Regions from separate parts of the Brevibacillus borstelensis genome, predicted to be linked through region 2. Evidence: riboswitches for the same ligand, from Rfam matches in the RefSeq annotation. Region 2 holds a riboswitch; the other holds the start of a gene.
What was found. Region 2 has a riboswitch for FMN ahead of V5G20_RS22465 (ECF transporter S component). Riboswitches for the same ligand answer to the same signal wherever they lie in the genome.
Positions count from the first base shown of each region.

Region 1: it holds a riboswitch for FMN, as region 2 does, so the genes downstream of both, ribD (bifunctional diaminohydroxyphosphoribosylaminopyrimidine deaminase/5-amino-6-(5-phosphoribosylamino)uracil reductase RibD) here and V5G20_RS22465 (ECF transporter S component) in region 2, are expected to answer to the same signal.

Region 1 covers NZ_CP144922.1:1,404,390-1,408,537, reverse strand. The annotation lists gene V5G20_RS06505 (bifunctional 3,4-dihydroxy-2-butanone-4-phosphate synthase/GTP cyclohydrolase II) at 1-151, opposite strand, end outside; gene V5G20_RS06500 (riboflavin synthase) at 165-824, opposite strand; gene ribD (bifunctional diaminohydroxyphosphoribosylaminopyrimidine deaminase/5-amino-6-(5-phosphoribosylamino)uracil reductase RibD) at 839-1,984, opposite strand; FMN riboswitch at 2,089-2,239, opposite strand; FMN riboswitch at 2,425-2,575, opposite strand; gene V5G20_RS06490 (NAD(P)/FAD-dependent oxidoreductase) at 2,661-3,749, opposite strand; gene yunB (sporulation protein YunB) at 3,928-4,148, opposite strand, start outside.
Region 2 covers NZ_CP144922.1:4,684,425-4,688,572, forward strand. The annotation lists gene proS (proline--tRNA ligase) at 1-1,394, opposite strand, end outside; gene V5G20_RS22465 (ECF transporter S component) at 1,714-2,319, opposite strand; FMN riboswitch at 2,581-2,733, opposite strand; gene V5G20_RS22470 (ABC transporter permease) at 2,996-3,793, opposite strand; gene V5G20_RS22475 (ABC transporter permease) at 3,800-4,148, opposite strand, start outside.

The DNA of each region.
Region 1 (4,148 bases), 2.3 Mb from region 2:
CGTGCATTGCCATAAAATTGATCATCTCCGGCGTTGCCGCTTCGGCCAGGCAAACGAAATCGCCTTCATTCTCCCGATCCTCGTCATCCACGACGATGACAGGACGGCCGCTTCGCAAAGCCTCAATCGCCTCTTCAATGGTATGAAACATCGTTGTTCCCTCCTTAAGCGAAGCCGTGTTCCTGCAAAAAAGCCAGGTTCAGGCCTGCTGGTGCTTTCTGTTGTTCGCCCGGAGTCCTGCCGCCAAGCAGCCTCTCCACGTATTTGGCGATCACATCCGTCTCCAGATTGACCGGATCGCCGACCTGTTTTTCCAGCAGATTGGTCTGCTTGAGCGTATGCGGAATGATCGAAACGGACAGGCTCTCCTCGTCAACGGCCACTACGGTCAAACTGATGCCGTCTACAGTGATCGAGCCGCGCGGCACTACGTAGCGAAGCAGGTGCGGTTTCGCCTGGATCGCAAGTCTCACCGCATTGCTGTCCGTTTTTTTGGAGAGGATTTTTCCTGTGCCGTCTACGTGGCCCAAGACCAGATGGCCGCCGAGACGATCTCCGAGCTGCAGCGCCCGCTCCAGGTTGACACGCATCCCCGGCTTCAGGCTGGACAGGGCCGTCACCCGCCACGTTTCCGGCATGACATCTGCCTGAAAGCGGCTCGCGGAAAACGAGGTGACCGTCAGACAAACGCCGTTGACAGCGATGCTGTCACCCAGGCGAACATCCTCCAAAACGGCCGCGGCCCGTATCGTCAGCTTGCTGGACCGCTCGGTGACCGCAATGGAATCTACTGTACCTACTTCTTCAATCAATCCGGTAAACACGGCTTCCCCTCCTATCATTTGCAGCCCGCATTCCTGCGCGTTTCGCTATTGCTGGCTCCATCCGGCCATACCGGATAGCCGGTAATGCAAAGATCGCTTCCTCCGATCGGCTCGACATCCACGTCCGCCAGAGAGATGGCTTCCCCCATATGAGCTGCGCCCAGTCCCCCGTAGGGAGCAGGCGCCCCCTGTCCGCCGATCAGCTTGTAGGAGAGAAAATGCACGACCTTTTGAATGGCCCGTGCCTGCAAAAAAGAGCCGTTGACCGCCGCTCCGCCTTCGACAAACAGAGAAGTGATCCCTCTTTCCCCCAGCACCGCAAGCACCTGCTCGACTGTTACGCGCCCTTCCAGTCTCACAATCTCGGCCCCGTGGCTCTCGAGCTCTTTTTGCCTGCCGATGGGTGCGTCATCCGCTGTGAAAACGAGCGTCGGCGCCTTGCCGTCCCGTATCACGCGGGCTTCCGAAGGGGTCCGCAGCTGGTTGTCGAGAATGACACGAAGCGGCTGCTTTCCCCTGGCTATTCCCTGTTGGCGGGCCGTGAGCTCAGGGTCGTCCGCGAGCACTGTCTGAACCCCAACCAAAATAGCATCGTGCTCTCGCCGTAGCTGATGGACCCGCTGGCGGGCCTCTTCACCCGTAATCCAGCGGCTGTGCCCCGTATGCGTAGCGATTTTCCCATCCAGCGAAGCTGCCGTTTTGACGGTCACAAACGGTGTTTTCGTCGTGATGAAATGGAAAAAGACTTCGTTTGCCTTCTTCGCCTGTGCTTCTCCCACTCCCACTGTTACTTCCACACCCGCCTGTCTGAGGCGAGCGATTCCTGTACCGGCGACAAGCGGATTCGGGTCCGCCACTGCAACCACTACTCGCTTGATGCCGGCTTCAATGATCGCATTCACACAAGGAGGGGTTCTCCCATGATGACTGCAAGGTTCCAATGTGACGTAAAGCACGGCATCTTTCGCATGCTCACCAGCCATCCGCAGTGCATGCACCTCGGCATGTGGTTCACCCGCTTTTACGTGAGCGCCCATCCCCACGACTGCTCCGTCCCGGACGACAACGGCTCCCACTACCGGATTGGGACTGGTTTGTCCTCTTGTCGCCCTCGCCAAGTCCAGTGCCAACGCCATATACGACAAGTCATTTCCTGACATGAGTTCCTCTCCTCCCCAATGAAAAATGCCCTCGAAGCACGCTTCAGGGCATTGGGAAAGAAGCCTCTCGTTTTTCTGTTTTTTCACAGAGAAACGAAGGCCACATGCACCTTCTCCCATCCGGACTGTAACCGTCGGCCTTGGATTTTCACCAAGTCAGTCGCTCATGGCTTCAGCCATGGGCGAGTCGCGGGCTCAGACGCTGCTTTCGTCATTACCGCCGGTCAGGAATTTCACCCTGCCCTGAAGGTCATCTATTCATTTGCTGCCGAGCCGCCAGCCCGCAATCACGAGCCAGGAGACTACCAAGGCATGTCTCCTACTTCCTGTCGCGCGAGTCGCCATCACCCTTTCCCAATAAAAAATGCCCTTGAACAAGTTTCAGGGCATAGAAGAAGAAGCCTTTGGTGCTCGGTTTTTTAAACAAAGCCAAAGACTATAGCCACCTTCTCCCATCCGGACTTTACCGTCGGCCTTGGATTTTCACCAAGTCAGTCGCTCACGAAATATCTTTCATGGGCGAGTCGCGGGCTCGGACGTGCGTTCGTCATCACCGCCGGTCGGGAATTTCACCCTACCCTGAAGGTTGGATATTCAGTTGCTTGCATTATAACACGTTTTTTTACAAGCACTACACTTTTTTATTGGAAGTCGGCAGTTTCCCTCCTGTCGGCAACTACCGCTTTGTCATCCATGGTCGCAAGGCAAAAGCAAGCCAGCGCAAAGCATTGAAAGATTTGCCCTGCAAAATGCTCTCTCCCCACCTGCTTCCCAAGACAGGGACGATTCTGTCCAAATCCTCATTGTCCAGCCTCTCCACTGCCCTGCGTAAAACCAGTGAATTCTCGTAACTGCGCCGTAAAGGCTGCGTCAATTCTTCATAAGCGCCCTTGCCGCATATATCATACGCTGCATATATGCCTGTCAACAGCGCCGTGAATTGGCCAAATCCCAAGAAGGGCATCAGTGCGCCAAAGCAGTTTCCGACAAAAAACGTATTGCCAATCCTCGCCCTGCGGCAGATGCCGATCGGGTATCCGGTCACATGAAAGTGACTGGTAATCCTGAGCGGCTGACGCAGGTCCCGGCAAACCCGCTCGTAAAATAAACCCCAGCGCTCGTCGACATCAAGCCGGTCATTCTCTGGATAGTCGGGGTAGGCCATGACCAGGTTCGCTTCCGTGTCCGAAAGCGGGAGCAAATAGCCGTATCCCTTTTCCATATAGCTGTAATCCAGCCATGCACAAGGCGTGTACCTGTCAAAGTCTCCGGTTACCATTGCACCTTTTAGCGACACGGTCAGGTCTGTCCGGAAGTTATGCATTTTCCTTGTGTACTCCCCGTCTCCTGTGGCGACTACTACGTGCGTGTACTCCATCAGCAATTCCTCGTATGTCGCTTTGGACCGGTACTGGATGGCACTTTTTACCTGCCGGCCGAGCTGCCTTTCAAAAGCGTGCTCATGTCTGCCGCGGTAATTGATAAATCCCAGACTTCCTTCGATTTCCGCCTTTTGGCTCTGCGAGAACACCAGCAGCCTTTGGATGCTCGCAGTCGGCTTGAGGTAAATGCCGTTTTTCTCCGCGAAAAAGGCAACCGGATCCGTAATCGGCTTTTGCAAAATGGAGAGCATGGATTCAGCGTTCACAAAGCGGTCGCCTAACCGCTCCCTCACTTCGAAAACGGCGGGCGATATTCCGTGTTTTTCAAGTGTGATCGCGCAGGCCAAGCCTGACAGACCGGCGCCCATAATCGCAACCTTCACGCTTTCATCATCCGTTCGTCTGTTTTCCTAACATTCTTGACGAACCGACACCTTTTATTCCCTCTATCAGTTTCCTCCCTGGAATCTTCCTCCTCCATGTTTTGGAAATGCCCAAACGAGCACTCCCCGAAGCAACGGGAACGTGCTCGTTTTTGTAGCAGCCGCCTGTTTGGCTCTTTTACGGCTGCCTGGATACGTCTTCCGGTCTGGGCACATCCGGCTTTCCTTCCGGATTGTTGTACAAGTACTGAGGCACATCGCCAATGATCAGCGAATGGGTAATGGGAATCTTCGTCGTGATCGTCTTCTGGTCGGTGGCAAAAGGAATCACGATGCGCAAGTCCACTTCAACAAAAATGTAGACGGTTGCCAGGACCATATTGATGCCGGCCTCGGTCA
Region 2 (4,148 bases):
GGCGGCTCGAACGGGATGTTGCGGGAGGTGAACTTGGTCTCTTCCTTTACCTTTGCTTCGCAGCCATTGTCGCCGCACCAGCCCGCAAGCACCCAACCCGCGATGCCGTTTTCTTTCTCGGCGGTCTCCGCGTGCTGCTTCAATTCTTCGAGCGTGTTGATCTCCAGATGCGAATGGGCATTGCGGAATTCGACTGCCCGCTGGTACATGTTTTGCTGGATTTCCTCAAGCAGGTTTACGACCGCCTCTACTGCATCCGCAAGCGGAGCCGTGATCTTTTCCCCGGTATCGCGGCGGGCCAGAATGACCTGACCGTTCTCGACATCGCGCGGACCGATTTCCAGACGGATCGGAACGCCGCGCATCTCCCATTCGTTGAATTTCCAGCCGGGAGTCTCCTCGCGCAGGTCAGCCCGGACCCGTACGCCTGCCGCTTTCAACTGATCAAAGAGCGGATCGAATGCTGCCATCACCCTTTCACGCAGCTTTGGCGGTCCAACCGGAATCATCACGACCTGCGTAGGCGCTACACGAGGCGGCAGCGACAGCCCCCGGTCGTCCCCGTGCACCATGATCATCGAGCCGATCAGGCGGGTAGAGGTCCCCCAGGATGTCGTATGCACGTATTTGAATTGATTGTCGCGGTCCAAGTACTTGATCTCGAAGCCCCGCGCAAATTTTTCTCCCAAATAGTGCGAGGTGCCGGCCTGTACGGCCTTGCCGTCCTTCATCATCGCTTCGATGGAGTAGGTGTCGACAGCGCCAGCAAACCTCTCGCTCGGCGTCTTTTGCCCCTTCCAGACCGGGATCGCGAGCAGTTCCTCCACGACCTCGGCGTAAATGTCCAGCATCTGCATCGTTTCCTGACGGGCTTCCTCCTCTGTGGCATGGGCGGTGTGTCCCTCCTGCCACAAAAATTCGGAGGTGCGCAGGAACGGCATCGTCCGCTTTTCCCAGCGGAATACATTTGCCCACTGATTGATGAGTACCGGCAAATCTCTGTAGCTTTGAATCCATTGACTGTACATATGGCCGATCATCGTCTCCGAGGTCGGCCGCAGCGCAAGGCGCTCCTCCAACTGTTCCCCCGCAGCTTCCGTAACCCATGGCAGTTCCGGGTTGAAGCCTTCTACGTGCTCTTTTTCCTTCTGAAAAAAGGATTCGGGAATCAGCATCGGAAAATAGGCATTGCGGTGGCCGGTTTCCTTGAACCGCTTGTCCATCGCCTCCTGGATCCGCTCCCACAGCTCAAATCCGTCCGGCTTGAAAACGATACAGCCGCGCACAGGCGTATAATCCATCAGATCCGCTTTTTTGATCGTGTCGATGTACCAGCGCGAAAAGTCTTCAGACTGCGGCGTGATTTCTTTGACAAATGCTTTTCCTTCTTTCAATGCCCTTCACTCCTTCATGAGCTTCTTTTCAAAAACGCAAAAAACCCCTATCCCAAAAAGGGACGGGGGAAACTCTCCCGCGGTACCACCCTGATTGACCGCTGCTGCCACAAGCATCTGCGATCCGCTCTAACCCGTTAACGGAGGGAATCCGGCATGGCTCGTCGCCAGCAGCTCCAGGATGGGGAGCAGGTGCATTCGTGCATCGACCTTTCAGCCAAGGGCCGACTCTCTGCGCCACATTCGCTACCTGCGGGTCCTTTCACAGCCATTTTCGCCTGTTTCTTGGGCAATATGGTAGCAGACCCGCCGGGCAATGTCAATTTCTTGCATAAAGGCTGAGTCTCGGTGCCAGCTTCACGTAGAGCGGATAAGCGACTACGGAGACCATGATTCCTTTTATCAGGTTAAACGGCACGATGCCGTACAGGATCAAAGACCATACGCTCTCAGCCTGGAATTGCGCGACCAGCTGCTCCAGCGACACCTGATACAAAGCCGCATAGGCGGGCAGCAGGAAGTAGGCGTTGGCTACCGCCATGACAGCCGTCATCAGTACAGTACCGATAGCAAGACCGGCCATGAAGCTCATTTTCCCCTGTTTCATCCGCTGCAGCCAAACCGCTGCGACGATGAAGCTCGCACCCGCCACTACGTTGGCCAGCTCGCCGATCAAAAGGCCGTCCGTATTTTTAAACAGCATGTGCAGCGCATTCTTCATCACTTCGACGATAACGCCTGCCATTGGGCCGTAGAGCAAGGCGCCGATCAATCCGGGCAGCGTACTGAAATCGAGCTTCAAAAACGTAGGCATGAGCGGCACCTGAAATTCCAGGTACTGCAAGACAAATGCGACCGCCGCCAGCATGGGAATCGTCACCAGCCGCTGCGTCGCTTGCGATGTGGGAATCGCGGTTCCTTTCATCTGTACCATCTCCTCATTGGTTTCTTCCTTCTTGAGGAATGGCAACAGCATACACCCGGACGTGCCCGCGTTCGGTCCTTGCACAGCAAAAAGCCCTGAGAAACAACATCTCCTCAGGGCTTTGGCACACATGCAAAGACAACGAAACAGACCTGTGCTCTTAAAAAAGGGTACGTAAACAGAAGGGCCGAAAAGCGGCACCCAGCCCGTCGTGCAATACCCATGCACAAGCAAACAAGCACGCACAGCGTACGTACTGTCGTCATCCTTCTCCCATCCAGACTGTACTGTCGGCTCTGGATTTGCACCAGATCCTGCACTCCGGAAGCTTTCGCATCGCGGAGGCTCGCGGGCTTACGCGCTTTTGGCGCGATCACCGCCGGTCGGGAATTTCACCCTGCCCCGAAGGAATGTATGTGATTTTACATGGATATTATACAGTGCCGCACTCGGATTTGACAATGCTGGAAGTGTTCCCTGCTATGGTCGTTGCGAATCTCCTGCGTAGCTCCCATCGCTTTTGGGAAACCTGCCGCAAATTTCGGCTATCATTTGCGGAGCAAACATGATCAGCCAGGGGAACATAGCGAGGTAGAAAGAAAGCAATTTTTCCCAATACGACAAAAGCATGCAAAAACCCTCCCCCAAGACGGAGGAGGGTCAGGCAGCAAGCCGATTACGACCCTGCTCCGCTGTATTTGCGCACACCCCAGTTCCAGACGACCAGTCCGATGCTGAAAAAGACGATTCCCACGACGGGAGTAAACGCCGCATACGCGTACCACGTTTCCTTGCGGAGAAAATACGCCGCCGGATACACGCCGACAAAGGCAAAGGGCAGCACGTACGTGAGCACAAACCGGATTACCTTGTTGTACACGTCGACCGGGTAACGCCCATACTGCTGAATATTCCAGATCATCGGCGAAATCCCTGTCCGGGAATCGGAGAAAAAGCTGATGGCCGCAATGGCCGTGTAGACCCCGCCATAGATCAGCATGCCGCTGACGACGAGACCGACAAACAGGAACGGGTCGTACCACGTAAAGGACAAATCCAGCTGAATAGCCGCATAGCCCATAATGATCAAACCGGTGATGACGCCAAAAATCCGGTCCGGTGCGATCGACTCAAGACAGACCTGTGCGAGATTGTGCAGCGGCCTGGTCAGGACGCGGTCCATCTCTCCGCGAATAATGTACCGCTCGTTGAAATCCCAGAAGCCGAAAAACATCGAAAACAGCGCGTACGGGATGAGGAAAAAGCCGTAAATGAAAATAATCTCGTCGCGCGTCCAGTCATTGAGCAGCGGCACGTGCTGAAAGACGACGACGATAAACACGAGGTTGATCAGCTCATTGATCAGATTGGACACGAGCTCCCCGAAAAAATCAGTCCGGTACGCGAGACGCGTTTTGAAATACTGTCCCAAATAAGTGGCAAAAATGCCCAAGACATGCTTGATTTCACCCATTGCTTCTTATCCTCCCTGCACGACCAGCTTGGTCTGGGCTCTGCGCCACAAGACGAAGATCGGGATGAGAATGACCGCGACCCAAATCGCCTGGAATCCGATCATTTGCCACGCGCGGGACGCCGGTATAGCCCCGGTGAAGATGACGCTGGGATAATAGTTGATCGCCTGAAACGGCAGATATCCCATCAGCGTCTGGGCCCAGCCGGGGAAAAAGCTGATCGGCAGCACCAGGCCGGAAAGAAGGTCGACGACTACCCGCTTGGCCCGCATCATCCCGTCATTGCGGAAGAGGAAAAAGGTAACGAGACCGGTCAACAGATTCAACTGCGTGTTGATGACAAACGCGAACATC